Regions from separate parts of the Rhodoferax sp. GW821-FHT07F03 genome, predicted to be linked through region 2. Evidence: predicted binding sites of a transcription regulator. Region 2 holds the regulator's gene; the other holds the start of a gene.
The links. Region 2 encodes FNR, which switches genes on or off when oxygen is low (the NO sensors DNR and NnrR bind a similar motif). Its sites were predicted from a motif close to TTGATNNNNATCAA; they were not measured.
Positions count from the first base shown of each region.

Region 1: AC07R0_RS02760 (oleate hydratase) is a predicted target of FNR. The motif match lies at 8,492-8,505, and genes of this name have one in related genera.

Region 1 covers NZ_JBWKQM010000002.1:14,905-29,898, forward strand. The annotation lists gene AC07R0_RS02730 (cation acetate symporter) at 1-1,324, opposite strand, end outside; gene AC07R0_RS02735 (DUF485 domain-containing protein) at 1,321-1,629, opposite strand; gene AC07R0_RS02740 (MFS transporter) at 1,857-3,536, shown strand; gene AC07R0_RS02745 (hemerythrin domain-containing protein) at 3,521-4,153, opposite strand; gene AC07R0_RS02750 (zinc-dependent alcohol dehydrogenase) at 4,167-5,198, opposite strand; gene AC07R0_RS02755 (CYTH and CHAD domain-containing protein) at 5,333-6,805, opposite strand; gene AC07R0_RS02760 (oleate hydratase) at 6,875-8,434, opposite strand; gene AC07R0_RS02765 (L-rhamnose mutarotase) at 8,560-8,898, opposite strand; gene AC07R0_RS02770 (methyl-accepting chemotaxis protein) at 8,901-10,496, opposite strand; gene AC07R0_RS02775 (SDR family oxidoreductase) at 10,523-11,293, opposite strand; gene AC07R0_RS02780 (L-fuconate dehydratase) at 11,376-12,671, opposite strand; gene AC07R0_RS02785 (fumarylacetoacetate hydrolase family protein) at 12,673-13,527, opposite strand; gene AC07R0_RS02790 (ABC transporter substrate-binding protein) at 13,594-14,538, opposite strand; gene AC07R0_RS02795 (ABC transporter permease) at 14,648-14,994, opposite strand, start outside.
Region 2 covers NZ_JBWKQM010000010.1:166,856-181,849, forward strand. The annotation lists gene ccoP (cytochrome-c oxidase, cbb3-type subunit III) at 1-437, shown strand, start outside; gene ccoG (cytochrome c oxidase accessory protein CcoG) at 447-1,886, shown strand; gene AC07R0_RS16870 (FixH family protein) at 1,908-2,180, shown strand; gene AC07R0_RS16875 (hypothetical protein) at 2,193-2,441, shown strand; gene fnr (fumarate/nitrate reduction transcriptional regulator Fnr) at 2,419-3,138, opposite strand; gene hemN (oxygen-independent coproporphyrinogen III oxidase) at 3,285-4,667, shown strand; gene AC07R0_RS16890 (sulfite exporter TauE/SafE family protein) at 4,670-5,356, shown strand; gene AC07R0_RS16895 (creatininase family protein) at 5,367-6,185, shown strand; gene AC07R0_RS16900 (LysE/ArgO family amino acid transporter) at 6,263-6,904, opposite strand; gene AC07R0_RS16905 (LysR substrate-binding domain-containing protein) at 7,017-7,904, opposite strand; gene AC07R0_RS16910 (DUF1330 domain-containing protein) at 8,049-8,336, shown strand; gene AC07R0_RS16915 (HTH-type transcriptional regulator ArgP) at 8,405-9,307, shown strand; gene AC07R0_RS16920 (MrcB family domain-containing protein) at 9,354-10,307, opposite strand; gene AC07R0_RS16925 (YHYH protein) at 11,177-12,304, shown strand; gene AC07R0_RS16930 (GGDEF domain-containing protein) at 12,318-13,679, shown strand; gene pdxR (MocR-like pyridoxine biosynthesis transcription factor PdxR) at 13,766-14,994, opposite strand, start outside.

The DNA of each region.
Region 1 (14,994 bases), on a different contig from region 2:
CCACGGCCACGATGCCCAGGGCGACGGTGGTGATACGTGAAACCTTCAGCTCGGAGGCGCTGTCGGCCTTGCCCTTTTTGAACGCCGTGGCGTACAAGTCGTGCGACACGGCAGAGGCGCCCGACAGCGTCAGGCCCGCGACTACGGCCAGGATGGTGGCAAACGCCACGGCCGAGATGAAGCCGAAGAAGATGTTGCCACCCACCGCCTTGGCGACCAGCACCGCAGCCATGTTGGAGGACCCGCCACCGCCTTTGATGACGCCCTTGATGGTGTCGGCAAACTCGGGGTTGGTCAGCACCAGGGTGATCGCGCCAAAGCCGATGATGAAGATCAGCAGGTAGAAGTAGCCGATCCAGGTGGTGGCCCACAGCACGGATTTACGGGCTTCCTTGGCGTTCGGCACGGTGAAGAAGCGCATCAGGATGTGGGGCAGGCCGGCGGTGCCGAACATCAGCGCCATGCCGAAGGAGATGGCCGAGATCGGGTCTTTCACGAAGCCACCCGGGCCCATGATGGCCAGGCCGATCTTGGCGGCCTCCTCAGGCATCTTGCCGTCGTTGGCGGCAATCTGTGTTTTCACCTCTACTGCTTTGGCAAACAGCGCTTCGGGGCTGAAGCCGAATTGCGCCAGCACGGCCACGGCCATGAAGGTCACGCCGGCCAGCAGCATGCAGGCCTTGATGATCTGCACCCAGGTGGTGGCCGTCATGCCGCCGAACAGCACGTAAACCATCATCAGCGCGCCGACGATTACCACTGCCAGCCAATAGTCCAGACCGAATAGCAGCTTGATCAGTGCGCCAGCGCCCACCATCTGGGCGATCAGGTAGAACGCCACAACTACCAGCGTGCCGGAGGCGGCAAACATGCGGATCGGCGTTTGCTGGAAGCGGTAGGCGGCCACGTCGGCAAAGGTGAACTTGCCCAGGTTGCGCAGGCGCTCTGCCATCAGGAAGGTGATGACCGGCCAGCCCACCAGAAAGCCGATGGAGTAGATCAGTCCGTCATAGCCCGATGCCATCACGGCGGCAGAAATACCGAGGAAGGAAGCGGCCGACATATAGTCACCCGCAATCGCCAAGCCGTTCTGGAAGCCTGTGATGCCGCCGCCGGCGGTATAGAAATCAGAGGCCGATTTGGTCTTGGCGGCAGCCCATTTGGTGATGAACAGCGTGCCCACCACAAAGATGCCGAACATGGTAATGGCCACCCAGTTGGTGGGTTGTTTGTCCACCTGACCCAGGTCTGCGCCAGCTGCCAGTACCGCACCGGTTGCTGCAATGAGCGCGAAGGCGCAGAAGGTTTTGAGCAGGGATTTCATTGGGCTGCATCCTTCAGGATTTCGGCGGTCAGGCGGTCGTATTCGCTGTTGGCTCGGCGCACGTACAAGCCAGTGATAAGAATGGTGAAGACAATCACGCCCAGCCCGATGGGAATGCCCAGGGTGGTGACGCCGTTGCCTATCGGCTGTGCGAGGAAAGGCTTGTCGAAAGCAATCAGGGCGATGTAGCCGTAGTACACCAACATCATTAGTGCGGTGAGTGTCCAGCCGAAGCTGCCGCGCTTGCGCCGCAGTTCGTGGTACTTGGGGTTGGCCTCGATACGGGCCACGACGGGGTCTGTCATGCTGGTCTCCAGTGGTTCTTTGTGGCCCGCACCAGGGTGAGGGGATATATGTCAGCGCTGCGGAGTGTGGGCAGAGGGGCTGACCGGGAACTGACTTTTTCGGCTGCGCAGCTTCGCTCAGGGTTTATCCCCGGATGTGTGCTTTTGTAAGGAAATGGTCAGGTGGTATTCGAAAAATGCTTCGAGACCACCCTTGGAGGAGGTCCGCACAACAAAGGAGACAAGCTATGGCAACAATCGCGGGAGCAACACCCAGGCCCATGACAGGTGAAGAGAAGAAGGTCATCTTCGCCTCGTCGCTAGGTACCGTGTTTGAGTGGTACGACTTTTATCTATACGGTTCTTTGGCGGCCATCATCGCCAAGCAATTCTTCGGTGGGCTGGACCCCACCTCGGGCTATATCTTTGCGCTGCTGGCGTTTGCCGCGGGCTTTCTGGTGCGGCCTTTCGGGGCGATTGTGTTCGGCCGTCTGGGCGACATGATCGGGCGCAAATACACCTTCCTGGTCACCATTTTGATCATGGGCTTGTCCACCTTCATTGTGGGGCTGCTGCCCAGCTATGCATCCATCGGCATTGCCGCTCCCATCGTGTTGGTAGCCTTGCGCATGCTGCAGGGCCTGGCGCTGGGCGGTGAGTATGGCGGTGCTGCAACTTATGTAGCCGAGCATGCGCCGCACGGTAAACGCGGTGCCTATACCTCGTGGATCCAGACCACGGCGACCTTGGGCCTGTTTCTGTCGTTGATTGTGATCCTGGGCTGCCGGGAAGCCCTGGGTGCGGACTTTGATACCTGGGGCTGGCGCGTGCCCTTCCTGGTTTCCATTCTGCTGCTGGGTGTGTCGGTGTGGATCCGTTTGAGCATGAACGAATCACCCGCCTTCCAGAAGATGAAGTCCGAGGGTAAGACTTCCAAGGCTCCGTTGACCGAATCCTTTGGCCAGTGGAAGAACCTGAAGATCGTGATCCTCGCCCTGGTTGGCCTGACTGCTGGCCAGGCCGTGGTCTGGTACACCGGGCAGTTTTATGCACTGTTCTTCCTGACGACCATCGCCAAGGTGGACGCGACCACGGCCAACCTGTTCATCGCCGTGGCTCTGCTGATTGGCACGCCGTTCTTCATCTTTTTCGGTGCGTTGTCGGACAAAGTGGGCCGTAAACCCATCATCATGGGCGGCTGCCTGTTGGCTGCGGTGACGTATTTTTCGGTGTTCCCGGCCCTGCTGCAGTACGCTAACCCCGCGCTGGTGGCCGCACAGAAGTCGGTTCCGGTGGTGATTACAGCCGACCCGGCGCAGTGCTCCTTCCAGGGCAGTCCGATCGCGCGCGACATCGACTTCACCAGTTCCTGCGACATCGCCAAGCGCACTTTGACGCAAAACTACATTCCCTATACGAATGTGAATGGCGCGCCAGGCAGCACGGCCAACATCAAGTTGGGTGACAAGGAAATCGCGTCAGTCACCGGTGCGTTGAACGAGAAGCGCGACGCCTTCTCGGCCGACAGCAAGAAGGAAATCGATACTTTCCGCAAGACCGTGGTGGATGCCGCCAAGGCCGCCGGGTTGACCGTCAAGGCCGACAACGCCGCGATGAACAAACCAATGATGCTGCTGATCCTGGTCTACCTGGTGATCCTGGTGACCATGGTGTATGGCCCGATCGCGGCCATGCTGGTGGAGATGTTCCCGACCCGCATCCGCTACACCTCGATGAGCTTGCCCTACCACATCGGCAATGGCTGGTTTGGCGGCCTGCTGCCGACCACGGCTTTCGCCATGGTGGCGGCCACCGGCGATATCTTCTATGGTCTGTGGTACCCCGTGGTGGTCGCAGCCGGCACCTTTGTGATCGGCATGCTGTTCGTCAAGGAAACCAAGGACGTGGATATTTACGCCAACGATTGAGACTGCGTAGCCAGCTCTGGCCGGTGCGGCTCTGTTGCTGCACCGGCCATGATTTTGAAGTAAAGGCGCTCGTAGCCGCTTTGCATTGGGGGCTTGCCTGACAGCGGTGCGTAGCCCAGGCCAAAGGCCGCATCGATATGCTTCCAGTCCTCTGCACGTAGCAGGCGGGCGGCAGCCGGGAAGATCACGCTCTCCTCATGCTGCATATGCGCCTGGTAATACGCGATGTACTCGTAGGCGGCTTCATTGAAAGCGGCACTGCGTGGCTCTCCCATTATTTCCCAGGCGATCAGGGTGTGCTGTAGTGAGCGCACCAGGGCGTCACCGCGAACGTGTTCTTTCTCCAGCTTTTCTACGTCCGGGAAGAGTTGCGGCGCCACGCGCAGCAGTTGCGGAAACAGAAAGTCCGACTCCTTGGGGTGGTGCAGTTTTTCCGGTAGCTCATCGATATAGAACAGCATGGCACGCAGCAGGTCGAAAAAGCGCTCGGGCTCGTCCTGCGGACCGCGGTCGAGCAGGCGCTTCATGGCACGCAGAACGCATGCTAGTTCTGCATGTTCGTTGCGTAGCATCTGCAGGCTGGGGGGCAGCCGGTATTCACCCATCTCTTGTGGCACGCGAGACTCCGTCTCAGGTGGCATCGGCGATGTGCATGACGACCCGGCCTTCGATATTGCCGCTGCGCATGCGGTCGAATACAGCGTTGATATTGTCTAGCTTGTCCTCGGAGTAAATGGTCCGGACCTTGCCGTCGCCTGCAAAGGCGAGTGCTTCCTGCAGGTCCATGCGGGTGCCGACGATGGAGCCGCGCACGGTCTTGGCGTTGAGCACCATGTCGAAAATAGGCAGGGCAAAATCTCCGGGAGGTAGGCCCACCAGGGACATGGTGCCGCGCTTGTGCAGCATGCCCAGACCCTGTGCGAAAGCGGAGCGGGACACGGCCGTGACCAGCACGCCGTGTGCGCCGCGCAGTGCGCGCTGCACCTCTTGCACCGGGTCCTGCTGTGCTGCATGGATCACCATGTCGGCGCCCAGACGCTCGGCAAGCTGTAGCTTGGCTGTGTCGATGTCCACCGCAATCACATGGAAGCCCATGGCTTTGGCGTATTGCACCGCTAGATGCCCCAGCCCGCCTATGCCGGAAATGGCGACCCAGTCGCCGGGCTTGCAATCCAGTACCTTGAGACCCTTGTAAACGGTGACTCCTGCGCACAGCACCGGAGCGATTTCTGCGAACCCTACATTGGCTGGCAGATGGCCCACGTAGCCTGGGTCGGCCAATACGTATTCGGCATAGCCGCCGTTGACCGTATAGCCGGTCATTTGCTGGCTATCGCACAGGGTTTCCCAGCCAGTGATGCAGTGCTCGCAATGGCCGCAGGCGGTATGCAGCCACGGTACGCCCACGCGGTCGCCTTCCCGGATGTTCTTGACGCCCGCGCCCACGGCGGCGACAAAGCCCACGCCTTCGTGGCCGGGAATGAAGGGCAGGCTGGGTTTCACCGGCCAGTCACCCTCGGCGGCATGTAAATCGGTATGGCATACACCAGACGCGACGACCTTGACCAGCACCTGGCCGGCGGGCACCTCGGGAATGGCGACTTCTTCGATCTGCAGAGGCTGTCCAAAGGCATGGACTACGGCAGCTTTCATGGTGCGCATGGCGGGCTCCTGTTGCGGCAAGGGACGCCAGCCGGTGCTAGTCCGGTGGCATATGGCCCACTTTAGGCCGGTCAGGCGAGCAGCGCTTTGCGCTGGATCAAGGTTTAGACCATGAAAAGACCTTGAGCAGGCTCTCAGAGCTGCGATGCGGTCGTCTGGCCTACAACCACGCCGTGCAAAAAAGCCTGCAGTACGGGGTCTGCCTGCAGCTGTTCCGCGAGCGTCGCAGCTTGCGCCACGTCGCGCGCGGCGCCCAATCGGCTTTGCAGTTGCAGGGCTCGTGCGTGCCATTGCTGCGCCCGTTTGGCCGGCAGCACGCTGCGCAATGCTTCGATGCCATAGCGTAGTCGCTTGGCCAGAATGCGCAGACGGTGCTGGCCGTCCAGCGTGGATGGGGCTTGTTGGGCTTGTTCCAGTTTCTTGTGCAGGCGCTGCATGCGCTTGCGGGCCCAGCCGGACAGGGGTGGGGCAGGTTTTGCCATGGGCTCCACTGGATGGGAGGGGCTTTCCAACCACTCCACCATGGCCAGCAGGCAGGCGCCCGTGCGCGGGTCTTCCAGCAGTTTTCGTGCGGTTTGGCGCTGCACATGTGCGGCTTGTTCCAGGTCCGACATCAGTTTGAGCCAGCCGGGTGTGCGCCGTGCGTGGCCCTGGGTGTATGTGGTGTGCAATGCCGGCAAGCTGCTGGTGCGGGCCACGTCCAGATCGCGCAGTCGCCCCAGGGTGGCCACCAGGGGCTGCAATGCTGCCCATGAGGGTACGGCTTCGGTTGGGAACTGTTTTTTGCACAGCCGCCAGAAGCTGTTGAAGCGGCGCCAAGCGATCCGCGCCTGATGGACCAGTTCAGGATCGTCGTTGCGGCGCAGCGCGTCCAGGTTGGCCATCCACTGGCCCAGCATTTCGCGTAACAGTTGGCGAGCGGCTTCGCCAACGGGCTGGTTTTTTGACAGTGCCAGGGGCTTGGCACGTAGCGGGGCGTCGTGGGCGTCCTGGGCGAGCTGGTAGCCGCGTGCGGCTTTGCTGGTTTGTGACGGCAATACCGCTACCGTGCGGGCAATTTTCCGTGCTAGGTCGAACAGCGCTTGTGGCGGGCCGGCAAGCAGCTCCAGCTCCAGTTCGCAAATGGGAGCTTGCTGGTCCCTGACTATGGTTTTGCCACGGTCCAGGGCTACTTCGACCACGCTGCCGTCGCGCTGGCGTACGGTCCACAGCGTGCGCTCGAAGGTCGTGGCGAAGCAGGGCTGCAGCGCAGCGAAAAGGCTGTCGTCCGGGTCCAGCTCGGGCCAGGGCGTGTTGTTCAGTGCGGCGCGTACCAGGTTTTCATCTGGCACGGGCGTTTCCCATTCGCCGCGCTGGCTCAGGGCGGAGGCGCTGTTGCCGGCGGTTTTCAGGGTTTGCAGCCATTGTGGCGTGCCGCTGCCATCTACTTTGCGAATACGCAGGGCAATGCGCTGTTGGCGCAGGCGCTGGTCGGGTGTGTCGTAGTAGACGTTGTGCAGCTGCAGTATCTGGGGTTTGCGTCGTGCCAGAGGTGGAGTGCGGGCCAGGCGCTGCGCCAGGTTTTCCGGGTCGGCGCAGGGCAGAGCGAGTTTGAGTTCGATTTCCATGGGATGCTGTGGCGGCTGTGTGGGAGCTGTATTTTGCGACTACGCCATTGCCGCCATGCGTGACGTCGCTCAGCTAAACGACTTCACCAGTGAATCCAGCAAGACCTTGGGTGAGTGGTCGTGGCGCGTGACGGGCGGCACAGCGCGTTGCACTTTCAGCAGTTGGTACACCGCCATCTGTGCCGCGCGCACCGAATACTCCACGGTAAACACCACGTCGTCGGGAATTTCGACAAACTGGCTCACAAAAGCCAGATTGTGCGAGCAAAGTGGCACGGGTAAGGGGCGGTCGGACTTGGCACGAGGCATAAACATGCTGGTGATGTAGGGCATGCGGCAAGGCACGCAGTTGGCACCGGTTAAAACCTCTGGGTCGAAGTTCAGATGGCCGCGCAACTCTTGCAGTATCTCTGCACCGCTGCACTCGCTCATGGGTTTGGCGACAAAGTCGCCGATGCGGTCGGGCTGCAGTGCGTAGCCCCAGAATACCTGCTGGCCCGCTGGCTGGTCGCGAAAGTGCGGCTGGTGGTAGAGCACGATAGACATCTGCCAACGCGAGTCCTTGAAGGTCACCAGCCCTCCCGTACCCGCGGCGTTGCCTGAAAACGCCTCCATGCGGTCAAAGAAGGCGGGTTGTGTGCAGGTCACTGTAAACGAGGCCCAGTAGGATTCGCTGATATTGCTGTTGAAAGCCGCCGGGTTGCCAAACTCGGGCCGGCCGCGCGCAATTTTTTCCCACAATGTCCAGCCATGGCTATCCGCCTTGGTGAGCCGAGGCGCTGGTGCATCCATGGAGCCTGTGCTGGAGGCATCGGTCATCGATGCATTCTGGAAAAAAACCAGATCATCGGACCCGACGGCCAGCTGCTGCACGCCTTGGGTATTGCGCAGTGTCATGCCTTGCACGTGGACCTTGCCCGCTGCATCGTGCAGGTCGAAGTCGGTGACGGTCGTGCCATGCTCGAAGCGCACACCTTGTTTGCGCAGCCAGGCCACTAGCGGCTGCACGATGGAGTCGTTCTGGTTGTAGACGGTGCGCTTTACGCCGGCCAGCGATGCGATGCGCGGGAACTCGTTCATAAAGCGGTGCAGATAGCGCTTGAGTTCAACGGCGCTATGCCAGGGTTGGAAGGCGAACGTGGTTTGCCACATCCACCAGAAATTGGTTTGAAAGAAGGGCGGCGAAAGCCAATCGGTGATGCGGCTTGTGCCGAGGGTCTCCTCGGAGGTTTCGGCCAGTCGTAGCAGCTCAATGCGGTCTGCGTTGCTGAAGCCCATGGAAGACACATCTTGTTTGAAGCGGTTGTGGTCTACCAAACGCGCCCGCGAGTGGGCAGGGTGCGCCTGATTGAAGCGCACGGTTTCGCTGTAGATCGATTCGCCCGGGTGATCGAGTGACGGTATCGTCTTCAATAAATCCCACAGGCATTCATAGTGGTCGGTGGTGAGCATGCGGCCGCCGCGCAGCGAGTAGCCCGACTCGGGCCTGAGTGCGGCATCCAGGCTACCGCCCAGCAGCGGGGTGCTCTCGAAGATGGTGATGCGGGAGCCGGGGACTTTCGCATCTCGGACCATGAACGCGGCCCCGGCGAGAGAGCCAATACCGCCGCCGACAAAATATGCTTGCATACGCATGCTTCCTCTTTTGACAAGGAGCCATGCTAGCCAGGCTGGGCGCCAGATCCATTGAGAAAGGTCAAGCAATACGATTGCCAATCATCTGCGTATTGGCAACTGAGGGTAAGCTGGTGTTTCTACTGGCTGGCCAGGTCGAATATTTTCGCCATGGGCACCCATTTTTCGCCCGCTGGCGTCCAGGGTGTGGGGGCCTGGTAGGTCCACATCAGCTCTTCCCAGCGCACGATGGCTGGGTTGGTCAGAGATGCCTGCGCCATGCGCTCTGGGCTGTAGACCGCTGGGTCCACCTCCATCACCATGAAGAGGCGGGTGCCCAGGCGGTAAATCTCCATGCCCAGCACGCCCTGGGTGCGCAAGTGTGCGTGGACTTCTGGCCAGATTTTTACGTGGGCACGTTCGTACTCGGCAATGCGCTTGGCATCGTCTACCAGGTCCAGTGCCAGGGCGTAGCGCATGCTTACAGCTTGTGCGTCAGCAATGCGTACTGGCGGTCGGGCTCGGAGGAGACGACCTGGAACTGTGCAACGGTTCCCACTAGATCGCTGGCCTGGTTTTGCAGGCTACTGGCCGCTGCCGCCATCTGCTCTACCAGGGCCGCGTTTTGCTGCGTGACCTGGTCCATCTCGCGGATGGCTTCGCCGATTTGCGACACACCCTGGCTTTGCTGCGCGCTGGAGGCGCTGATTTCGGCCATGATGCCCGTGACTCTTTGGATGGCTGTCAAAACCTGCTCCATGGTGGCGCCGGCCTTGTCTGCCAGCTGGCTGCCTACTGCCACGCGCTCCACGCTGGAGCCGATCAGGCTTTTAATTTCCTTGGCGGCCTGGGCGGAGCGCCCGGCCAGCGAGCGCACTTCGGATGCCACCACGGCAAAGCCCCGGCCTTGTTCGCCGGCCCGCGCGGCTTCCACTGCCGCGTTCAGCGCCAGGATATTGGTCTGAAAGGCGATGCCATCGATCACGCCGATGATGTCCTCGATCTTGCGTGAGGCCGTGTTGATGCCGCGCATGGTCTCTACCACTTGGCCTACCACGGCACCGCCTTCCGAGGCGACAGTGGAGGCTTGCTGTGCCAGGCGATTGGCTTCGCGTGCGCCTTCGGCGTTTTGCTTGACGATGGAGTCCAGCTCTTCCATGGACGCCGAGGTTTCTTCGAGGGCGCTGGCTTGCCGCTCGGTGCGGGTACTCAGGTCCTGGTTGCCTTTGGCTATTTCTGCACTGGCCATAGCGACCGATTCTGCTCCATTGCGCACGCTGACCACCACCTGCGTCAGGCTGGCCTGCATACCGTCCATGGCCGCCATCAGGCTGCGGGTATCTGTCGCCTGGACGGGGATGGCCTGGGTCAGGTCCCCGGCACCAATACGCACCGCCACTGAAGTGGCTTCCTTGGGTTCACCGCCCAGTTGTGACGACAGCAGGCGGACGATGCCAACTGATAGCACCAGGGCAATGACGATACTGGCCACGCACACCGACAATGATTGGATCAGGGCGGCCTGGTAGGCGTCACTGGAGCTTTTGAATGCGGTTGCGTTTTCCTGCTGCTGGTGCAGCATGCCCGCGTCCAGCGATTGCTGCCAGGCGTCTATCGCATTCCCTACGAGATCAAGTGTCTTGATGGCTTCGGAGTCCTTGTGTTCCTGCACGCTGGCATACAGGCTGGCAAGCAGTGGAGCCGACTTCTGAAAGGCCGCGTCCACCGTCTTCCAGGAGGCATCAATGTCCGCGCCCTGGCTGGAAGCATTCAGTCGCTGACGGATGGCTTGGTAGTGGTCCAGCTCGTTCTTGTAGGCTTTGATTTCCTCGGCAATCTCGGCGTCGCTGTTGAGCAAGATGATTTTGCGCACCGACAGGCTGATTTTTGCCACCGATTTGTAGAGGTCATATGCGATGGCAATCTGCACATTGTTGTGCTTTTCCATGGTCTCCAGATTCGCCTGCATTCTGCGCATCATCGTTGCATTCAATGCGCTGGAGAGCAGGTACACCAGCAGCATCAGGCCAAATCCGGCGAACAGGATGTGGGAGATTTTCGCATTCGACACTTTCATGGCACTGGCTCCTTTGACCGCAGGTATCAGGAAAGGGCTCTGTCCAGATGTGTGTAGCCGCCATCCACGAAAATCCATTGTCCGGTGGTGTGGGATGAGGCGTCGGACAGCAGGAAGACGGTCATGCGCGCAAGTTCCTCGGATGTGGTCATGCGGTGGCCCAGCGGAATCTTGGACGTGATGGACGCCAGCTTTTCGGCCGCATTGTCAAAGCTGCTGATCCAGCGCTCGTATAGCGGCGTCATTACCTCGGCCGGAATGACCGCATTCACCCGCACGCCGTCGTTTAGCAAAGCGGCCGCCCATTCGCGCGTCAGCGATAGCTGCGCACCTTTCGACGCACAGTAGCCGCTGGTATTGCCCTGGCCGGTAATGGCAGTTTTGGACGACACGTTCACGATGGCGCCTTTGGATGCCTTTAGGTGCGGCACACAGTAGTGGGCCATCACGTAGTAATGGATCAGGTTGCGTTCCAGCGAGCCCACAAAGGCGTCTCGCCCGGCGTCCAGTCCGATGTTGTCGTTGATGCCTGCGTTGTTCACCAGTCCATCTAGTTGACCAAAGCGCTCCAGGGTTTGCGCGACCGCGTTCTTGCAGGCTGCGTCGTCGGATAGCTCTACCTGGAAGAATGCATGCGTGTGACCCTGCAGCTGCGCTGCAAAGTCGGCCGGCATGGGGCTTTTGCCGAAGATCACCGGAATGGAGCCTTCCTGTGCCAGCGTGAGTGATATGGCTGCGCCTATGCCGCTGGCGCCACCGGTCACGATGACTACCTTGTTTTTCAGATGCAAATCCATGTGCGTTCTTTATCCAGTTGTCGTTGGGCCGCTGCCGTGGCCCTTGCTTGTGGGCTTTGGCTGCGGCAGGCATTGCGCTGTATCAGGCCGTGGTGCGGGCCTTGGGCTTGAATTGGTACTCTTGTAACGAGGCCGCCTTCATCTCGATGGAGAAACCTGGCGCCTGGGGTGGCATATAGGCTGCGTTCTGGATCACGCAGGGCTCCAGGAAGTGCTCGTGCAGATGGTCTACATACTCGATGACACGTCCTTCGCGGGTGCCGGCGATACACAGGTAGTCGATCATGGACAGGTGCTGCACGTATTCACACAGGCCCACGCCGCCGGCATGCGGACACACCGGCAAGTTGTACTTGGCCGCCATCAGCATCACGGCCAGGATTTCGTTCACGCCGCCCAGGCGGCAGGAGTCGATCTGCACCACGTCGATGGCGCCGCGCATGATGAGCTGCTTGAAGATGACGCGGTTTTGGCACATCTCGCCGGTGGCGACCTTGACCGGGTGCACGCCTTCGCGGATCACTCGGTGGCCTTCGATGTCGTCTGGGCTGGTCGGCTCTTCAATGAACCAGGGTTTGGCAAATGCCAGTTCGCGTACCCATTCCACGGCCTGATTGACTTCCCAGACCTGGTTGGCGTCAATCATCAGGTGGCGGTCTGGTCCCAGCGCTTCGCGGGCAATACGCAGGCGGCGGATATCGTCAGCCTTGTCGCGGCCGACTTTCAGCTTGATGTGGTTGAAGCCCGCGTCGATGGCCTCTTTGCACAGGCGACGCAGCTTGTCATCGTCATAGCCCAACCAGCCGGCCGAGGTGGTGTAGCAGGGGTAACCTTCACGCTCCAGCGTGGCCCAGCGTTCTTCCTTTCCGACGGCTTTTTTCTTCAACAGCGCCAGCGCTTCTTCGGGTGTGATGCAGTCGGTGATGTAGCGGAAGTCGATCAGTTTGACCAACTCCTCGGGACTCATGCGCGAAACCAGTTTCCATACCGGCACGCCTTCTTGCTTGGCCCACAGGTCCCAGACCGCGTTGACCACGGCACCGGTGGCCAGGTGGATGGCGCCCTTGTCCGGGCCAATCCAGCGCAGCTGGCTGTCGGAGGTGATGTAGCGCCAGAAGCGCCCCATGTCCTCGGCGACCCAGTCCATGTCCAGGCCCACCACCAGATGCCGCATGGCCTCAATGGCGGCGCAGCAGATTTCGTTACCTCGGCCAATGGTGAAGGTCAGGCCGTGGCCTTCCAGGCCGGGTTGGTCGGTTTCCAGAATGACGTAGGCCGCGGAATAGTCCGGGTCTGGATTCATGGCATCCGAGCCATCCAGGTGTTGCGAGGTGGGGAAGCGCACGTCCAGGACGCGCAGATTGGTGACTTTGCTCATGTCAGGCTTGTACGGTGACTTGTGTTTGGGTGCCCAGGCCATCAATGCCCAGGTGGATGGATTGCCCAGCGCGTAGATACACGGGAGGCTTCTGCCCCATGCCTACGCCGGGTGGGGTGCCCGTGGAAATCACGTCGCCGGGCTGCAGACTCATGAAGCGGCTCAGGTAGGCAATCAAAAACTGCACGCCATAGACCATGGTCGATGTGCTGCCGTTCTGGTAGCGCTTGCCGTCCACTTCCAGCCACATCTTCAGGGCCTGTGGGTCAGGTACTTCATCTGCTGTGACCAACCAGGGGCCGATGGGGCCGAAGGTGTCGCAACCTTTGCCTTTGTCCCAGGTGCCGCTGCGGTCCAGCTGGTATTCGCGCTCGGACACGTCGTTGACCACGCAATAGCCGGCCACGTGCGACAGGGCATCCGCTGCGCTGATGTAGCGACCGCCTTGGCCTATGACGACCCCCAGCTCGACTTCCCAATCTGTCTTGACCGAGCCGCGCGGAATCTCCACCTGGTCATTCGGTCCGACGATGGCACTGGTCCATTTGTTGAATACCACGGGTTCCGGTGGTACTTGCATGCCGCTTTCGGCAGCATGGTCCGAGTAGTTCAGGCCAATGCATATGAACTTGCCTACGCTGCCCACGCAGGGGCCCAGGCGCAGGTCTTTTTGGGGCATACCCACTACCAAGGGCAGGCTGTCCAGGTTCACGCCACGTAGACGCGCCAGGCTTTCGGGCAGCAAGGCTGCACCTGCGACATCGGCGATCACGCCCGACAGATCGCGCACACGGCCTTGGCTGTCCAATACGCCAGGCTTTTCCTGGCCTGGCAATCCGTAGCGTAAAAGTTTCACTGAGCTTCCTTTGCAGTCAAAAAAATGGGCAAGGGATGCCCCCGCATCCGCTTGCCCACAGACGAATCAATCGTAAAGAACGGCCGCGATCTTGGCGTCTTTCATATTGCTCTTGTCGTAGTAGTAGAAGCCGGTGTCGATGATCTTCGGCAGCTTCTCGCCCTTGAGCGCCTTAACGGCTGCTTCCACCGTCTTGTAGCCAATACCCACCGGGTTTTGCGTGATGGCGCCAGCGATGGTGCCGTCGTTGATCATGTCTTTCTGGGCCTTGCCCGAGTCAAAGCCGATGATGATCACGCCGGTTTTCTTGGCCTCTTTCAGGCCCTTGCCGGCACCGATGGCCGAACCTTCGTTGGTGCCGAAGATGCCTTTCAGCTGGGGATGGGCTTGCAGCAAGGTCTTGGCGATTTCAGCCGACTTGAGGTGGTCGCCACCGCCGTACTGGATGTCCACTACCTTGATCTTGGGGTACTTGGCCTTGATCTGGTCTACAAAACCGTCGCGTCGGCCGGTGCCGGTGGTGCTGGTCTGGTCGTGGCCAATCACGGCGACTTCGCCTTCGCCGCCAATCTTTTCGGCCATTTTGTCGGCCGCCAGTGCCGCAGCGGCTTTGCTGTCGGTCTGTGCCGTGGTCAGCGCGATGTCGCTGTCGACTCCCGAGTCAAATGCGATCACCGGAATCTTGGCAGCCTGGGCCTTTTTCAGCAATGGAATGGCGGCCTTGCTGTCCAGTGCGGCAAAACCAATGGCTGCTGGCTTCTTGGCCAGTGCGGCAGACAGCATGTCGATTTGCTTGTCCACCTGTTGCTCTGTTTCCGGGCCTTCGAAGGTGACCTTCACCTTGTAATCCTTGCCGGCCTGGTCTGCGCCCTGTTTGACTGCTTGCCAGAACTGGTGCTGGAAGCCCTTGGAGATCAGGGGGATGTAGATTTCCTGGGCCGATGCGAAGCTGCTGAAGCCAGCCAATGCCAAGCCAGCGGTCAATGCGAGCAGTTTTCTCTTTGCGTTCATGGTTTGTCTCCTGATGGAACGGTGTGGTTGTAAAAATGAATGAAGCGAAACGAAACGGTGTCCAGTACAAGCCGGGCGTAAGGTCGGTGGTGGGTGTCGGGCAATCTCCTTATTTCTTGTTGCGCCGCAGGTTATCGGTGTAGACGGCCAAAATGATGATCAGTCCAGTCAGCACCATCTGCCATTCCTGGGCGACCGACATGATGCGCAAGCCATTGATGAGCACGCTCATGATGAAGGCGCCGATGATGGTGCCCAGAATCGTGCCCACACCACCGCTGAGCGAGGTGCCGCCAATTACAACGGCGGCAATTGCATCCAGCTCATAGCCTTGGCCCAGCGCGGGTTGCGCCGAGTTGAGGCGGGATGCAATCAGCAGGCCGGCAATGCCGCAGATACCGCCACTGAATGTGTAGATGATGACCTTCCAGCGGTCCACATTCACGCCGGATAAAC
Region 2 (14,994 bases):
TGACCGATGCCGACTGGCTGCACGGTGGTACGCCGGACAAGATCAAGGAAACCATCACCCATGGCCGCATCGGCCAAATGCCCCCGATGGCCGCCGCAGTGGGCACGCCGGACGACGTGAAGAACGTGGCCAACTATGTGCTGAGCCTGTCGGGCAGCCCGCATGACTCGGTGCGCGCCGGTCTGGGCAAGGCCAAGTTTGGTGTCTGCGCGGCCTGCCACGGGGTGGGCGGCAAGGGCAACCAGGCGCTGGGCGCCCCGAATCTGTCGGACGACATCTGGCTGCACGGTTGGGGCGAGGCCGCCATCATGGAGATGGTCAATAAGGGCAAGATCAACCAGATGCCGGCCCAGCAAGGCAAGCTGACCGAGGCCCAGATCCATGTGTTGACGGCTTACATCTGGGGCATGTCCAACAAGCCCGTGGCCAGCAAGTAGGAGCATGGTGTGAACACCGCCGCGCCCCGCAAGACCATTCCCATCGTGCCTGTGCCCGGAGCAGATGCCGATGAGGTGATGGTGTCGCTGTACGCGGCCAGCAAGAAGATCTACCCACGTTCGGTGCAGGGCCTGTTTGCGCGCTGGCGCTGGGCCATGGTGTTGCTGACGCAGCTGGTGTTCTACGGCCTGCCCTGGCTGCAATGGGGCCAGCGCCAGGCGGTACTGTTTGACCTGGAGGCGCGCCGCTTCTACATCTTTTCACTGGTGTTGTACCCGCAGGATTTCATCTACCTGACCGGGCTGCTGGTGGTGTCTGCGCTGTCCCTGTTTCTGTTCACCGCTGTTGCAGGGCGCCTATGGTGTGGCTTTGCCTGCCCGCAGACGGTGTACAGCGAAATCTTCATGTGGATAGAGCGCCATATCGAGGGCGACCGCGCCGCCCGCATGCGCTTGGATGGCGCGCCCATGTCGGCTAACAAGTTGGCCCGCAAGTCGGCCAAGCACGGCGCTTGGCTGTTACTGTCCCTGTGGACCGGTTTTACCTTTGTCTCGTATTTCACACCCACCTATGCGCTGCTGCAGGAGTCCATGAGCGGTAGCTTTGGTTCGTGGGAAGTGTTCTGGGGTCTGTTCTACAGCTTTGCCACCTATGGCAACGCCGGCTTCATGCGCGAGCAGGTCTGCAAATACATGTGCCCCTATGCGCGCTTCCAGAGCGCCATGTTCGACAAGGACACGCTGATCGTCAGCTACGACACCACCCGTGGCGAGCCCCGGGGCTCGCGTTCGCGCAAGGCGGACCCCGCGGCCCTGGGCCTGGGCTCTTGCGTGGACTGCACGCTGTGCGTCCAGGTCTGTCCCACCGGCATCGATATCCGCGAGGGCTTGCAGTACGAATGCATAGGCTGCGCCGCCTGCGTGGATGTGTGCGACGGCGTGATGGACAAGATGGGCTATGCCCCTGGCCTGATCCGCTTTGCCACCCAGAACGGCATGGCCCAGGGCTGGTCGGGCCGGCAGATACTACGGCGTGTGCTGCGGCCTCGGGTACTGGTCTACGGCACGGTGCTGCTGGTGTTGACGCTGGCGCTGCTGGGCAGCCTGTTGACGCGTACCCCGCTGAAGGTGGACGTGGTGCGTGACCGTGCCGCGCTATCGCGCATTGTGTCCGGTGGCCAGCTGGAAAACGTGTACCGCCTGCAGGTCATGAACGCCAGTGAAGTGCCGCAGCGCTACCGCCTTACAGCCCATGGGCTGGGCGGGTTGGTGCTAGCCTCGGACGAATGGGTGGACCTGGAGCCGGTAGCCTCGCGCTGGGTGGCGGTGCGCCTGCATATCCCTTACGGTTCTGTCGAACCGGGCTCTTACCCGGTATTCTTCGATATTCAGACTGCTGATGGAAGCACCAAGGTATCGGAAAAGTCCACGTTCTTTGTTCCCCGCTGACCATAACTCCAGGAGACTGCCATGCCCTCTCATGTATCTGCTACACCGGTGCCGCTGCCATGGTGGCGCTACGGCTATGTCTGGCTGGTGATTTCTGGCCCGCTGGCCGTGGTGGTGGCGGCCTTGGTATCGGGCTGGATCGCCATCCGCCAGCAGGACCCGGTGTTGGCCCAGGACTACTACCGCCAGGGGCTGGAGATCAATAAGACCCTGGCCGCCCAGGGTCCGCTGGCACCGGCCGAGCAGGGGCGCAACCATGCTGCGTCGCCGCCCGGCTCGGTGCGTACCAAGTAGCCGGAGGGCACTATGCAAAGCTTTAGGGTGGTAGGTGTGGTCTGGCCCGCGTTCCTGGGCGCATGCATACTGGAGATGCTGGTGTTTGCGGTGGTCGATCCCTACAGCCTGCAATGGCTGGGGCAGCCGCTGCCTTTGTCACGCCAGGGCGTGTACAGCCTGGCGTTCTTTGCGTTCTGGGCGGTGGCGGTGCTGGTGGGTTGCCTGACGCTGCTGGTGGGCCAGCCGGTGACAGTGCCTAGAGACAGGGCTGAAGATTGACGATGCGCTTGAGCGCTTCGGTGTCCAGGATGCGGATGTGGCGCTGCTTGACCTCGACCACGCCGTCTTCCACAAATTTGGAGAAGGTGCGGCTCACGGTTTCCAGTTTCAGGCCCAGGTAGCTGCCGATTTCCTCGCGCGTCATGCGCAAGATCAGTTCGGACTGCGAAAACCCGCGCGCATGCAGACGCTGCACCAGGTTCAGCAAAAAGGCCGCCAGGCGTTCCTCGGCGCGCATGCTGCCCAGTAGCAGCATCACGCCGTGCTCGCGCACGATTTCGCGGCTCATGATCTTGTGCACATGGCGCTGCAGGGAGTTGACCTCGCGCGAGAGCTCTTCAATGCGGTGGAAGGGCATTTCGCACACTTCGGCATCTTCCAGGGCCACCGCATCGCAGGTGTGGTGGTCGTTGACGATGCCGTCCAGGCCGATGATTTCGCCAGCCATTTGAAAGCCGGTAACCTGGTCGCGGCCATCTTCGGTGGTGACGGTGGTCTTGAAGAAGCCTGTGCGGATGGCGTACAGCGCCTTGAAGGTTTCGCCGTTATGGAACAACGCCGTGCCTCGCAGTACCTTTCGGCGCACTGCTACCAGGTCGTCAATGCGCTCTAGCTCTTCTTTGTTCAGGCCCAAGGGCATGCACAGCTCACGCAGGTTGCAGTTGGAGCAAGCGACTTTGATTGAGGTGGGGACCATGCGCAGAGTATGAACTTGATGGAGATCAATGGAGCTATTTGATGTATCTCATTGTCTCTGGTGCCATCTGCTGCGGTTTTGATCCACGTCAATGAAACAAGCGTGGCTTCGCGGCACATTCCAGTCATGCAACCTGACTGCCCGCCATGACCCGTGTTTTGCCCGAATTGTTACGCCGTTTTGATGTGCCTGGGCCGCGGTACACGTCCTATCCTACCGCCGACAGGTTTGTCGAGGCCTTTACCTGTGAGGACTATGGCCGGGCCCTGCAGCAACGCAATCAGGGGGCGGCAGCACTGAGCCTGCCCCTGTCGCTATATGTGCACATACCGTTTTGCGAGTCGCTTTGCTACTACTGCGCCTGCAACAAGATCATCACCAAGCGGCATGAGCGCGGAGCCGCCTATCTGCGCTATCTGGAGCGCGAAACCGCTCTGCACACCGCCCAGCTGGGCGAGCGGCGCAATGTCAGCCAACTGCACCTGGGCGGCGGCAGCCCTACTTTTTTGAGTGACGACGAGCTGGCCCAGCTGATGGCCATGTTGCGGCGCCATTTCGTGTTGGCCCCCGGCGGCGAATACTCCATCGAGGTGGACCCCCGCACCGTGGATGCCAAACGCCTGCAGGCCTTGGCCACCTTGGGCTTCAACCGGCTCAGCTTTGGGGTACAGGACTTTGATGCCGACGTGCAAAAAGCGGTGCACCGCATCCAGCCCGCGCAGCAAGTGTTCGAGCTGGTGGAGGTGGCCCGCACGCTGGGCTTTGAGTCCATCAATGTGGACCTGATCTACGGCTTGCCGCGGCAGACGCCGGCATCCTTTGCACGCACGCTGGAGCAGGTGGTAGAGCTGCGGCCCGACCGCATTGCCCTGTACGCCTATGCCCATCTGCCCGAGCGCTTCAAGCCCCAACGCCGCATTCTGGGCGCTGAGCTGCCGGCGGCGGCCGACAAGCTGTCCATGCTGTCGCAGGCCTTCGACACCTTTTTGGAAGCCGGCTATGTGTACATCGGCATGGACCACTTCGCCTTGCCCAACGACGCGCTGGCCATCGCCCAGCGCCAGGGCCGGCTGCACCGCAACTTTCAGGGCTACAGCACCCAGCCCGACTGTGACCTGGTCGGCCTGGGCGTGTCGGCCATAGGCCGCATAGGCGCCACCTACAGCCAGAACGCCAAGACCCTGGAGGAGTACTGCGACCGTATCGACCAGGGCCAGCTACCGGTGGTGCGTGGCCTGGCGCTGAACCGTGACGACCTGGTGCGCCGCGCCATCATCATGGGCCTGATGTGCCAGGGCGAGGTGCAGTTCGAATCCATCGAGCTGGCATTTCTGGTGGATTTCAAAAAGACCTTCGCCGCCGAGCTGGCGGCTCTGCAGCCATTGGTGGAGGCCGGCCTGGTGCAGCTGGAAGACAGCGGTATCCGCGTCACGGCCACCGGCTGGTTCCTGGTGCGCGCGGTGGCCATGGTGTTTGACCGCTACCTGCAGGCTGACCGCAATCGCGCCCGCTTCTCAAGAATCATTTGAACATGCAAACGGGCCTGGCCTGGACCGCACTGCTGATGGGCCTGGCCGGCGGTCCGCACTGCGCCGCCATGTGCGGCGCAGCCTGTGGCAGCCTGGGCCGTCTGGCCGGCGCGCAGCGGCCCTGGCTGGGCATGCTGCAGCTGCAGGCCGGGCGCCTGGTGGGCTACAGCCTGGCCGGTGCGCTGGCGGCCTGGGCGGCCGACAACCTGGCCTGGCTGGCTCGCCAGTCAACCGCGCTGCAGCCGCTGTGGACCCTGTTCCATGTGGCCGTGCTGGTCTGGGGCGGGACTTTGCTGGTTTTGGCACGCCAGCCGGTATGGGTAGACGGCATGGGCCGCAAGCTGTGGGCGCGCCTGCGGGCGAGCTCCGGCGGATATGGCTGGGCCTTTGGCGTGGGCGCGGCCTGGGCCTTCATGCCTTGCGGCCTGCTGTATTCGGCCCTGCTGGTGGCGGCCCTGAGCGGCGGGCCACTGGATGGCGCTTTGTGCATGGCCTTGTTTGCCGCAGGCAGCGCCATCACCCTTATAGCCGGCCCCTGGCTGTGGCTGCGCCTGCAGGCCTGGCGCAGCCCAAAGCGCAAGGAGTGGGGCATGCGCGCGGCAGGTGGCGCCCTGATGGCCGTGGCCTTGTGGGCCGTGGTGCACGACATGGATCCGCGTGTGGCCGACTTTTGCCGCAGCCTGTGGTGAAATTCACCGCATGCACGCTAAATCCTATTTCTGGGCCGACCTCAGCACCCGCGACTTCGCGCAGCTGGACCCGGCCCGCACCGTTGCCGTTCTGCCTGTGGCCGCTACCGAGCAGCATGGCCCGCACCTGCCCCTGAGTGTGGACACCACGCTGGTGGATGGCGTGGTGGCGGCGGCGCTGCCGCACCTGCCGGCCGATGCCTCGGTGCTGTTCCTGCCAACCCAGCAGGTTGGCTTCAGCCCCGAGCACCAGCGCTTCCCCGGCACGCTGACTTTGTCGTCCGAAACCGTCATCCGTATTTGGACCGAGCTTGGCGCCTGCGTGGCGCGCAGCGGTGTGAAGAAGTTGCTGATCTTCAACTCGCACGGTGGCCAGGTCAGCCTGATGGACATCGTGGCGCGCACCCTGCGTACCGAGCATGATTTGCTGGTTTATAGCGCCAGTTGGTTCAACTTGCCGCTGGGCGCTGCGAACCAGCTTTTCAGCGCCGAGGAACAGCGCTTCGGCGTACATGCCGGCGACGTGGAAACCTCGATGATGCTGACCCTGCGCCCGCAGTTTGTGGACATGGCGCAGGCGCGCGATTTCAAGTCCAGCTCGCAAGACCGGGCTGCCAAGTACCCCATTCTGGGCAACGGCAAAAGCGCCAAGCTGGGCTGGCAGATGCAGGACTACAACGCCACCGGTGCAGCCGGCAACGCCGCCGCCGCCACGGCAGACAAAGGCCTGGCGTTGGTGGATGCGTCAGGTCAGCAGCTGGCGCTGCTGCTGCAGGAGATTGCCGAGCTGCCGCTGTCTACTCTGGTGGATGAGCCTGATCTGGGTTGATGCATAAAAACAGGCGCCAGCGCAGCTATATCCTGCGCTGGCAGCTATGTTTTAAATAGCAATCTGTTTTTGACCGGCTACACAAGCCCCCAGGCCAGCACCAGGGCTGTGCCCCACATCATCAGCGCCACCAGCCCGTCCAGCGCACGCCACAGGGCCGGGGCGCGCAGGCGCTGGCCCAGCAGCATCAAACCCAGGCCCAGGCCGGCAAACCACAGGGTGGATGCCGTGATCGCGCCCAGGCCAAACCAGGCATTGCCCGGCCGACCCCAGGCCAGCGAGGCGGTGCCGATCAGCACGGCTGTATCCATCCAGGCATGCGGGTTCAGCCAGGCGAAAGCCAGGGCCGCAGTTACTGCTTGGCGACGCGTCATCGGCGCCTGTGAGGGCAGGCCCACGGCCCCCGGATGGGTGCCACTGCGAAAGCGTGCAAACGCCTGCCAGCCGTAGTACAGCAGGAAGACGATGCCCGAGCCCACCAGTGCGCCCTGCAGCTTGTCCGACATGCCGCCCAGCTGGGCCAGGCCCAGCACGCTTAAGGCTATCAGCCCGATGTCCGACACGATGCATACCGCCACCGTCAACCACACATGCTGGCCGGTCAGCCCCATGCGCAGCACATGCGCGTTCTGCGGCCCCAGCGCCACGATCAGCGACAGGCACAGCACTAGTCCAGCGGTGAAGGCGGGTGTGAACAGCAAAGAGGGCAGGGTGGACATGGTGGACTTTGAACGGGGCTGTGGAACGGCCTGCAGTGTCTGGCATCTGTGCTGCTAATTAAACAAAGCTAAATTCAAATTACATTGGATAAAAAATAATTGAGTAAAAGTTCTATTCGCCCAGGCGCGCCAGCACAAAGTCAATAAAGCTGCGCAGCTTGGCCGTGGGCTGGCGTTCCGCACGGCGCACGATGTGCATGGCCCGCTGGGGCAATTGCCAGTCAGGCAACAGGCGGATGAGCTGGCCGGCCGCTATGGCCGGGTTCAGCAGGTAGTCCGCCTGCACGGCAACGCCCATTCCGCCCACCGCCGCCGCCAGCAAAGCCTGGCCGTTGTTGCTGACGAATGTGCCTTTCACCGGCACGGCCACCGTCTCACCGCCACGGCTGAAGCGCCATTGCGGCTTGCTTCCCCAGGCCGCAAATGCCAGGCAGTCGTGCTGCGCCAGATCCGCAGCATGGACGGGTACGCCCCGGCGCTCCAGGTAGGCCGGGCTGGCCGCAGCCCAGACCTCGGTGGGGCGTAGGGGACGCGCGACCAGTTCGTTGTCTGTGATGGCACCCGAGCGCAGCGCGACATCAATGCCTTCTTCCGCCATGTCCACCACCCGGTCATTCAGCACCAGGTTGATGTGTACGGCAGGGAAGGCCGCGGCGTAGGCGCTGAGCAGTGGCGTCAGGCAGTACACGCCGTAGGCTACGGGCGCGGAAATATGCAGCGTGCCTTGCGGTGCCTCGCGCAGGCTTTCTGCCACCCGGTCGGCGGCCTCCACGCTGGCGAGCGCTTCGCGGCAACGCTCCAGGTAGCTGTTGCCGATGTCAGTCAAGGCTTGCTTGCGGGTGGTGCGCTCTATCAGGCGGGCGCCCAACTGCTCTTCCAGTGCGCGCACATGTTTGCCGACCATGACGGCAGACAGGTCCAGCATCTGCCCCGCCGCGGCAAAGCTCTCTGCCGTTGCCGCCACCACGAAGACCTGCATGCTGCGCAATTTGTCGCTCATATTCGGAAGTATTGGTTACGGGTGTCGCAATGATCATCCCATTTACTGCAATGGTAGTGCCTTAAACAATGCCTATACGCCCAGGCCGGTGGCTTTGCATGCCGCCGTGCAGATGGGTGGTACTACGCATCTAAGGACTATCTGATGACTACCTACGCGATTGGCTCCCTCGTGATCCACAACACCGATTGGCAAAAGGAATACGGTGCAAAAATGCCCGCCTTGGTGGCCAAGCACGGCGGCATCCTGCGCGCCCGGGGCCCCGTACAACTGCTGGAGGGCGAGGCGCATCTGCCGGGAACCACCGTGATGATCGAGTTTCCCAGCGCGGCCCAGGCCCATGCTTGGTACGACGACCCGGCCCACGCTCCGCTGAAGCAGCTGCGCCTGAGTGGCGCCAAGTTTGACCTGGTGTTGCTGGACGGTATTTGAAGGTGCAGGTTTAAATTTGGCTCGGCATAAACTCCATCACGTAAAAAATACTTGATGGAAGTCGCCGCATGCTCGACGCGAAACAACTCGAAGCCCTGGCCGCCGTGCTGGAACACGGTGGCTTTGGGCCAGCGGCCACCGCGCTGAACCTCACGCTGGCGGCGGTGTCGCTGCGCATCAAGGGGCTGGAGACGGCGCTGGGCCAGCGCCTGCTGGTGCGCGGCAAGACCGTGCGCGCCACGCCCGCCGGTCAGGCCCTGCTGGCCCATGTGAAGCAGCTGCGCCTGATGGAGGCCGATTTGGTGGGTGCCTTGCCCCGCGCCAAAGGCAGTACGCCAGCCTGGCAAACCTTGGGCGTGGCTATCAACGCAGATTCTCTGGCCAGCTGGTTCCTGCCGGGCGTGGCCGCCTGCGTGGCGCGCTACCGTCTGCTGCTGGATCTGCAGGTCTATGACCAGGACCACACCCATGAGGCTCTGAAGAACGGCGAAGTCGTGGGCTGCGTCAGCACCCTGGCCCAGCCCATGCGCGGCTGTGTGGCCGAGCCGTTGGGCGTCATGCGCTACCGTTGTGTCGGTGCGCCTGCGTTGGTGTTGCAGTGCCGCACCAAGTCGGGGGCCGTATCGGTGCACCGCATGCTGGCTACGCCGGCCATCATCTTCAACCGAACGGACGGGCTGCAAGACGCCTTTTTGCAGCAGCACTTTGCCTTGTCCGCGCCGCAATATCCCCGGCACTTCGTGCCCGCCGTCGATGCGTACGAAACCGCGCTGGAGCACGGCATGGGCTGGGGCATGGTGCCCGACCAGTTTTTGGCCCGCCGCGAGGGGCGCTTGCCGCTGGAAGAAGTGCTACCCGGCAGCGCCGTGGAGGTGGCCCTGTACTGGCACCACTGGGAGCGCGAGCCCCTGTCCGCGCAGCGCTTGACGCAGGGGGTGCGGGAGGCGGCGGGTGGGTTGAGGGGTGGCTAGTGTGGGGAACGAGCTGGAGATAAAAATAGGCTCTAGCGCAGAAGTCTTAGCTGTCATTCTTGACAACATACTCGGCTCTGAATTCTTCCACGTTGTGGACGAAAGCTGTTCGATGAATCATGCGATGACAGTTCGAGCACAGGACAGAGAAGTCCTTCTTCGGATCAAGAGTCAGTCGTTGCCCTTTCAATTCGGAGAGTGGTGTCAGGTGATGGGCTTCGATGAACTCTCGTCCTATGCCACCGTACTTGATCTCAAAATCGAACCCACAGGCCTTGCATACGTATCCTTGCGCTAGTTTGGCTCGGTGCGCAAGTTTCCGGTTGCGCTCAATTCGTTTGTGCTCGCGAAGCTTACGAAGATCTTCTTCGCCAAGGCTGACCTCGTCTTCTTCGGCGTCGACTTTTTCAAATAACTGTGCTTCGCGTGATACGAGAACGAAATACAGGTCGACGAATTGGCGAAGGTCTGCGCTTAGGATCTCGTCGTTTGGTAGGTTGTCTCTCGGGTAATACTTGGAGCAGACCGCGCCAGCTTGGTAATAGGCGCTTAGATTCGAGCTGCCCGTTGCAGCGAGTTCGATTGAACCCGTTTGCAGTCCGGCTGAAAGAGGACCGAGCCGGGCTAGAAAGTCTGACGATCGCACTCGAAGGGCGGCCTTCGCTTCTGCTCCGTATTGCTTCTTGGCAGAAGTAATGCCCTGGTTCAATGATAGGTAGACGCCGCTGAAGTCCTCCTTGACGAGGTAGACGACGTAGTAACCGTCTTGAGCACTCTCGGTGACGAACCGATCGTAGACAGCAGCCCAAGGCGCTCTTGCCCAATTGCCTTGTCCGGGGCTTCCGCTCACAACGTACCGGGGATTGGGACCAATCACGGTCGTCAATGTTTCGACCAAATCTTTGCGAATGAATTCGGCGACAGCATCATTTGCGAACGGCCGCAGGATAGCCTTTGGGTATTCATTGAGAAACAGACTTAGTGCGGCGTGGAGGCTCATGACAGCTAATGTTTGTGAGTGGGGCGCGGGTGAGTGTAGGGCTGGCTGTCCGTCAAGCGATGCAGATCGTTCTGCTCTACTTTTCGTAGCTGTTTGCGCAGGTAATTCGTGCGCTAGTGACCAATTTAGCTTATAGGCTCCCTGCGGTTTGTGGATGCCACTGGCATCCTCGGCCGGGATATGCGCCCGGCGGCGCAGTAACTTGTTCTTTTGCGCAAAAGAAAAGTCACCAAAAGAAAGGCGCCCCCACTGTCTGCGTCCCAGTGCTATCGCACTGGGAAACCTGCGGTGCGCGCTTTGGTCGGGGTCTGGCTAAACTCGCTGCGCTCAGACAACGCCAGCCCTGATCCGCCCAAAGCTGTGCTCCTCGGCGCATACAGAGGGGGACCCCGGGGATCGGGATCGGTGGCGCTGTGCGCCACATCGCGCCTAGGGCGCGAGCGGGTGGATTCGCGCCTGCGGCGCGATGCCCGGCTGCGCCGGGCCGGATGTTCGCTCCCGCTCCCACGCCGAGCAACGCAGCGTACCCCGTAGCGCAGCGTAGGGGGCGACGACTTCGGCTCGCCTTTTCTTTGGTGACTTTCTTTTGGCGAAGCAAAAGAAACGTTACTGCGCCGCCGGGCGCACGTCCCGGCCAGGGATGCTGGCAGCACCAAGCGAATCCAAAGCTTCAAGCCAAATCGCTCTCTAGCGCGCGAATTACCTGCGTAAATAGCTACTAATTTAAGAGCAATCGTCCATCCATCCCTGACTCCATAACTGAACGCGGGTGGTCCAGTAGCTGGTACGGCCCGGGTTGATCGGGAGCCAATTGCTTTACAAACCGCTTTATCCTCACCCCCCACTACAGCGAAGCAGCGGAGGCGGGAATGAACAAGATGGCGGCCACCATGGCCTTGGTTTGTGTGTCCAATCTGGGCTATGGTCATGACTTGAAGGCGCTGCCCCTGGGTGACGGCAAGTTGTCGCAGGCGCCCAAGGTGGGTTGGATCTGGGCCTGCCATGTCGATCCGCAGGCGGGCGGCTCGCAGCGCGACGGGCCTTGGATCAATGCGGCAAAGGGCACTTATGACGTGACGGCCAAGGCCGTGGTGCCGGGGCAAGTGGCCTGGCCTTCGCAGTTCAGCCTGACGGTGCGGCAGGACCAGCGCGTGTTCAGCAGCAACGATCTGCCCAGCCACACCACGGGCACCTTCCCGGTGCCCAGCGATAGCGAGGCCTACCGCTACGACCGCAACCCCAACCGCATTGGCGCGCAGTCCCTGCAAGTGGCTTTGCCGCTGTGGCCCGCACTGGCGGCGCAGGCCAGTTGCGTGCCGGGGGCGTTGGGCTTTTTGCTGACCGGGGCCGTGTTGTTCAATGCGCTGGACGCGCCAGGGCGCGACGCCGTGGCCCATGAAACCCAGGACGCCTGCCAGGGACACCCGCAGGAAAGCGGCGTGTACCACTACCACAGCCTCAGCAACTGCCTGCCCGACAAGCGCGAACCCGGCGGGCATTCCGTGCTGGTGGGCTATTTGCTGGACGGTTTTGGGCTGTACGGCACGTATGGCGAAAACGGCCAGGCCTTGGCCAGCCAGGACCTGGACGAATGCCATGGCCATATCCACACCATTGCGTGGGAGGGCAAGCAGGTCGCTATGTACCACTACCACGCAACACCGGACTTCCCCTATACCGCCGGCTGTCTGCGTGGCAAGTACAGCAACGCCGACGTGATGGCTCTCAGCGGACCACATCCGCAGCGCGGACAGGGCGGAAGGCCCGGGGCCGAGGGGCGCAATCCACCTGGGTCGGGCATGGCCATGCCTGGCGGTGGTGCGCCGCGCCCCATGGACGGCCCGCCGGACCTGAGCCGTGCCGCAGCTACGCTGGGTATTTCGGTCCAGAAGTTACGCGATGCCCTAGGCCCGCCGCCTCCAGACCTGGGGGGCGCGGCAGGCCGGTTGGGCATCAGCGTGGATGTGCTGCGCTCGGCCCTGGATGCAGCACGTTAAGTTGAGCCACTCTATGCCGTTCTCATTTTCTTTTAGCAGCCTTTCGCTCAGAACCAAGCTCATCTGCTATCTGCTGGTGACCAGCCAGGTGTCTATCGCCATCGTGGGCGTGCTGGCGCACCAGCGTTTGATGCAGAAGTTCGACACCCTGGTGATGAAAGAGTCCAGTCGCAACTTCCAGGCCGATGTGCAGCAGTATTTCCGCACCTACGGAACCTGGGCCGAAGCACAGCGGCGCGAGCCCTTCCGCGCCTTTGTTGAACGTCGACATGCCACCATGCGCCCGGATGCCGGCGGTGGGCTGCGTCCGCCGCCGGTGGAACAGCTGGGGCTCGCGCCCGAGCCGGGCCAGCGGCCGCCACCACCGGGAAATCTGCATCGGCCGCCTTTCCGCTTCTATCTGTTTGATGCGGACTACCGCTCGCTTTTCGAGTTGGAGCCCTATCACCCGGGTGACCCTATTCGTGACGAAGATCGGGGCCGCATGCAACCCATCTTGCTGGACGGCCAGCTGGTAGCCTACGCCTCTCCGCAGGGGAAGGTGAACTATTCCGATCTTGACCTGGGCTATCTGGCCGCCATGCGTGAGTCTCTGCTGATGGGTACGGCGGCTGGCATGCTGTTGACCCTGGTGCTGGGCGTGGTGCTGGGCAACCGCCTGAGCCATGCCCTGCGCAAGCTCACCCGCGCGGTGCATGCCATGGGGCAGGGGGATTTGCGCCAGCGCGTACCCGTGGAGTCACAGGACGAGGCAGGTGTGCTGGCCCAGGCCTTCAACCGCATGAGCGACGTCATCGCCCAGCAGTACGAAGACCTGCGCCAATCCCACGCGCAGATCGAGGCCATGGCCGCGCAGATGCGTGAACTCAGCCTGCGCGACGTGTTGACCAGCCTGCACAACCGACGCCATTTCGACGAGCAGTGCGCGCAGTTCTTCGCCAGCGCGCAGCGTTACCAGCGGCCGTTCAGTGTGATGCTGGGTGACATAGACCACTTCAAAAGTGTGAATGACCGGTTTTCTCATGCCACGGGGGACGAGGTGTTGCGCCGCATCGGCCAGATTCTGCAGAGCAGCATGCGTGCCTCTGATCTGGTGGCGCGCTACGGCGGCGAGGAATTCGTGGTGGCCTTCCCCGAGGCCGATTTGCCGCACGCGCGAGAAGCCTGCGAGGCCCTGCGTCAGCGGGTCGAGGCCTACCCATGGCACGAGGTGCACCCGGATCTGCGCATCACCATCAGCATGGGTTTGAGCAGCAATACCCAGGTGGAGAGTTTTCACACCATGCTCGACGCGGCCGATGCGCAGCTTTACCGCGCCAAGCGCGAGGGCCGCAACCAGGTTTGCAGCGATGCGGACGTACCCGCAGAGGGTTAAGGCAACGCAGACCAAGTCTCTCGCGGCCTGCGCATCCCTGGTCTCGGGCGGTCTGCGGCGCGCAGCCTTGTTCAGTGTCGCCTTGACTACAAAAATCCCCGCACCACCTGTGCCAGCCGCGCAAAACTGGGGCCAATTTCTTCCTCGGGCACCGCACCGTAGCCCAGCAGCAGGCCCTTGTTCGTGGCGGGTTGCTGCAGGTGGTACAGCGACAGCGGGCGGGTGCTGATGCCGGCGCGCTGGGCCACTTCCGCCACGGCGGCGTCGTCCACATGCTGGGGCAGGCCCAGTACCAGGTGCAGACCGGCATCGCCGCCGATGACGGGTAGCTGGCCGCCAAACTCATGCTGGATGGCGTGGATCAGTGCGTCGTGCCGGCTGCTGTACACGCCGCGCATGCGCCGGATATGGGTGGCGTAATGCCCTTCGGACAAGAACTGCGCCAGCACCGCCTGCTGCACGGTTTGCCCCTCGCGAAACAGTTCGTTGAGAGCGCGCGCGAAGCCGTCCACCAGGTCGGGCGGCAGCACCAGATAGGCAATGCGCAGCGCGGGGAACAGGGTTTTGGAAAACGTACCCAGGTAGACCACACGGTCGTGCACGTCCAGGCCCTGCAGCGCCGGCAGGGGGCGGGTGCCGTAGCGGAATTCGCTGTCGTAGTCGTCCTCCACCACCCACACGCCGTGCACCGCCGCGTAGTCCAGCAGCTGCTGGCGTCGGCCGTGGCCCATCAATGCGCCCAGCGGGTACTGGTGCGATGGGGTGACGAACATCAGGCGCGGCGGCTGGCGCAGCTGCTCGGGGCTGGGCGCCATGCCCTCGGCGTCCAGCGCCACCGGCTGCAGATCCAGACCGTGGGCGCGCAGCACGCTGCGGGCGCCCCAGTAGCCGGGGTCTTCCATCCACACCTTGTCGCCGGGGTCGCTGAGCAGCTGCGCCACCAGGTGCAGCGACTGCTGGGTGCCACTGGTGATCACCACCTGCTCCGGGCTGCAGACCACGCCGCGCGTGCCCTGCAGGTAGTCCGACACGGCCTGGCGCAGGCCTGCATCACCCGGACCGGTCGCATAGGTCAGCTGGTCCGGCGTGTGCCTGCGTGCCAGCCGCGCCTGCAGCCGGCTCCACACCTGGGTGGGAAACATGCGCACCTCGGGTACGCCGGGGGTGAAGGCGCCCCATTGCAGCCGCGCGGCCCGCGCCTCGCTGACCAGCTGGCTGCCGCGTTTGGACAGCAGGGCGCTGCGCGCGCGGGCGGGCGTGCTGCTGCGGTCCACCAGGCGCGGGCCTATGGCTGCCACATAGGTGCCGCGGCCCA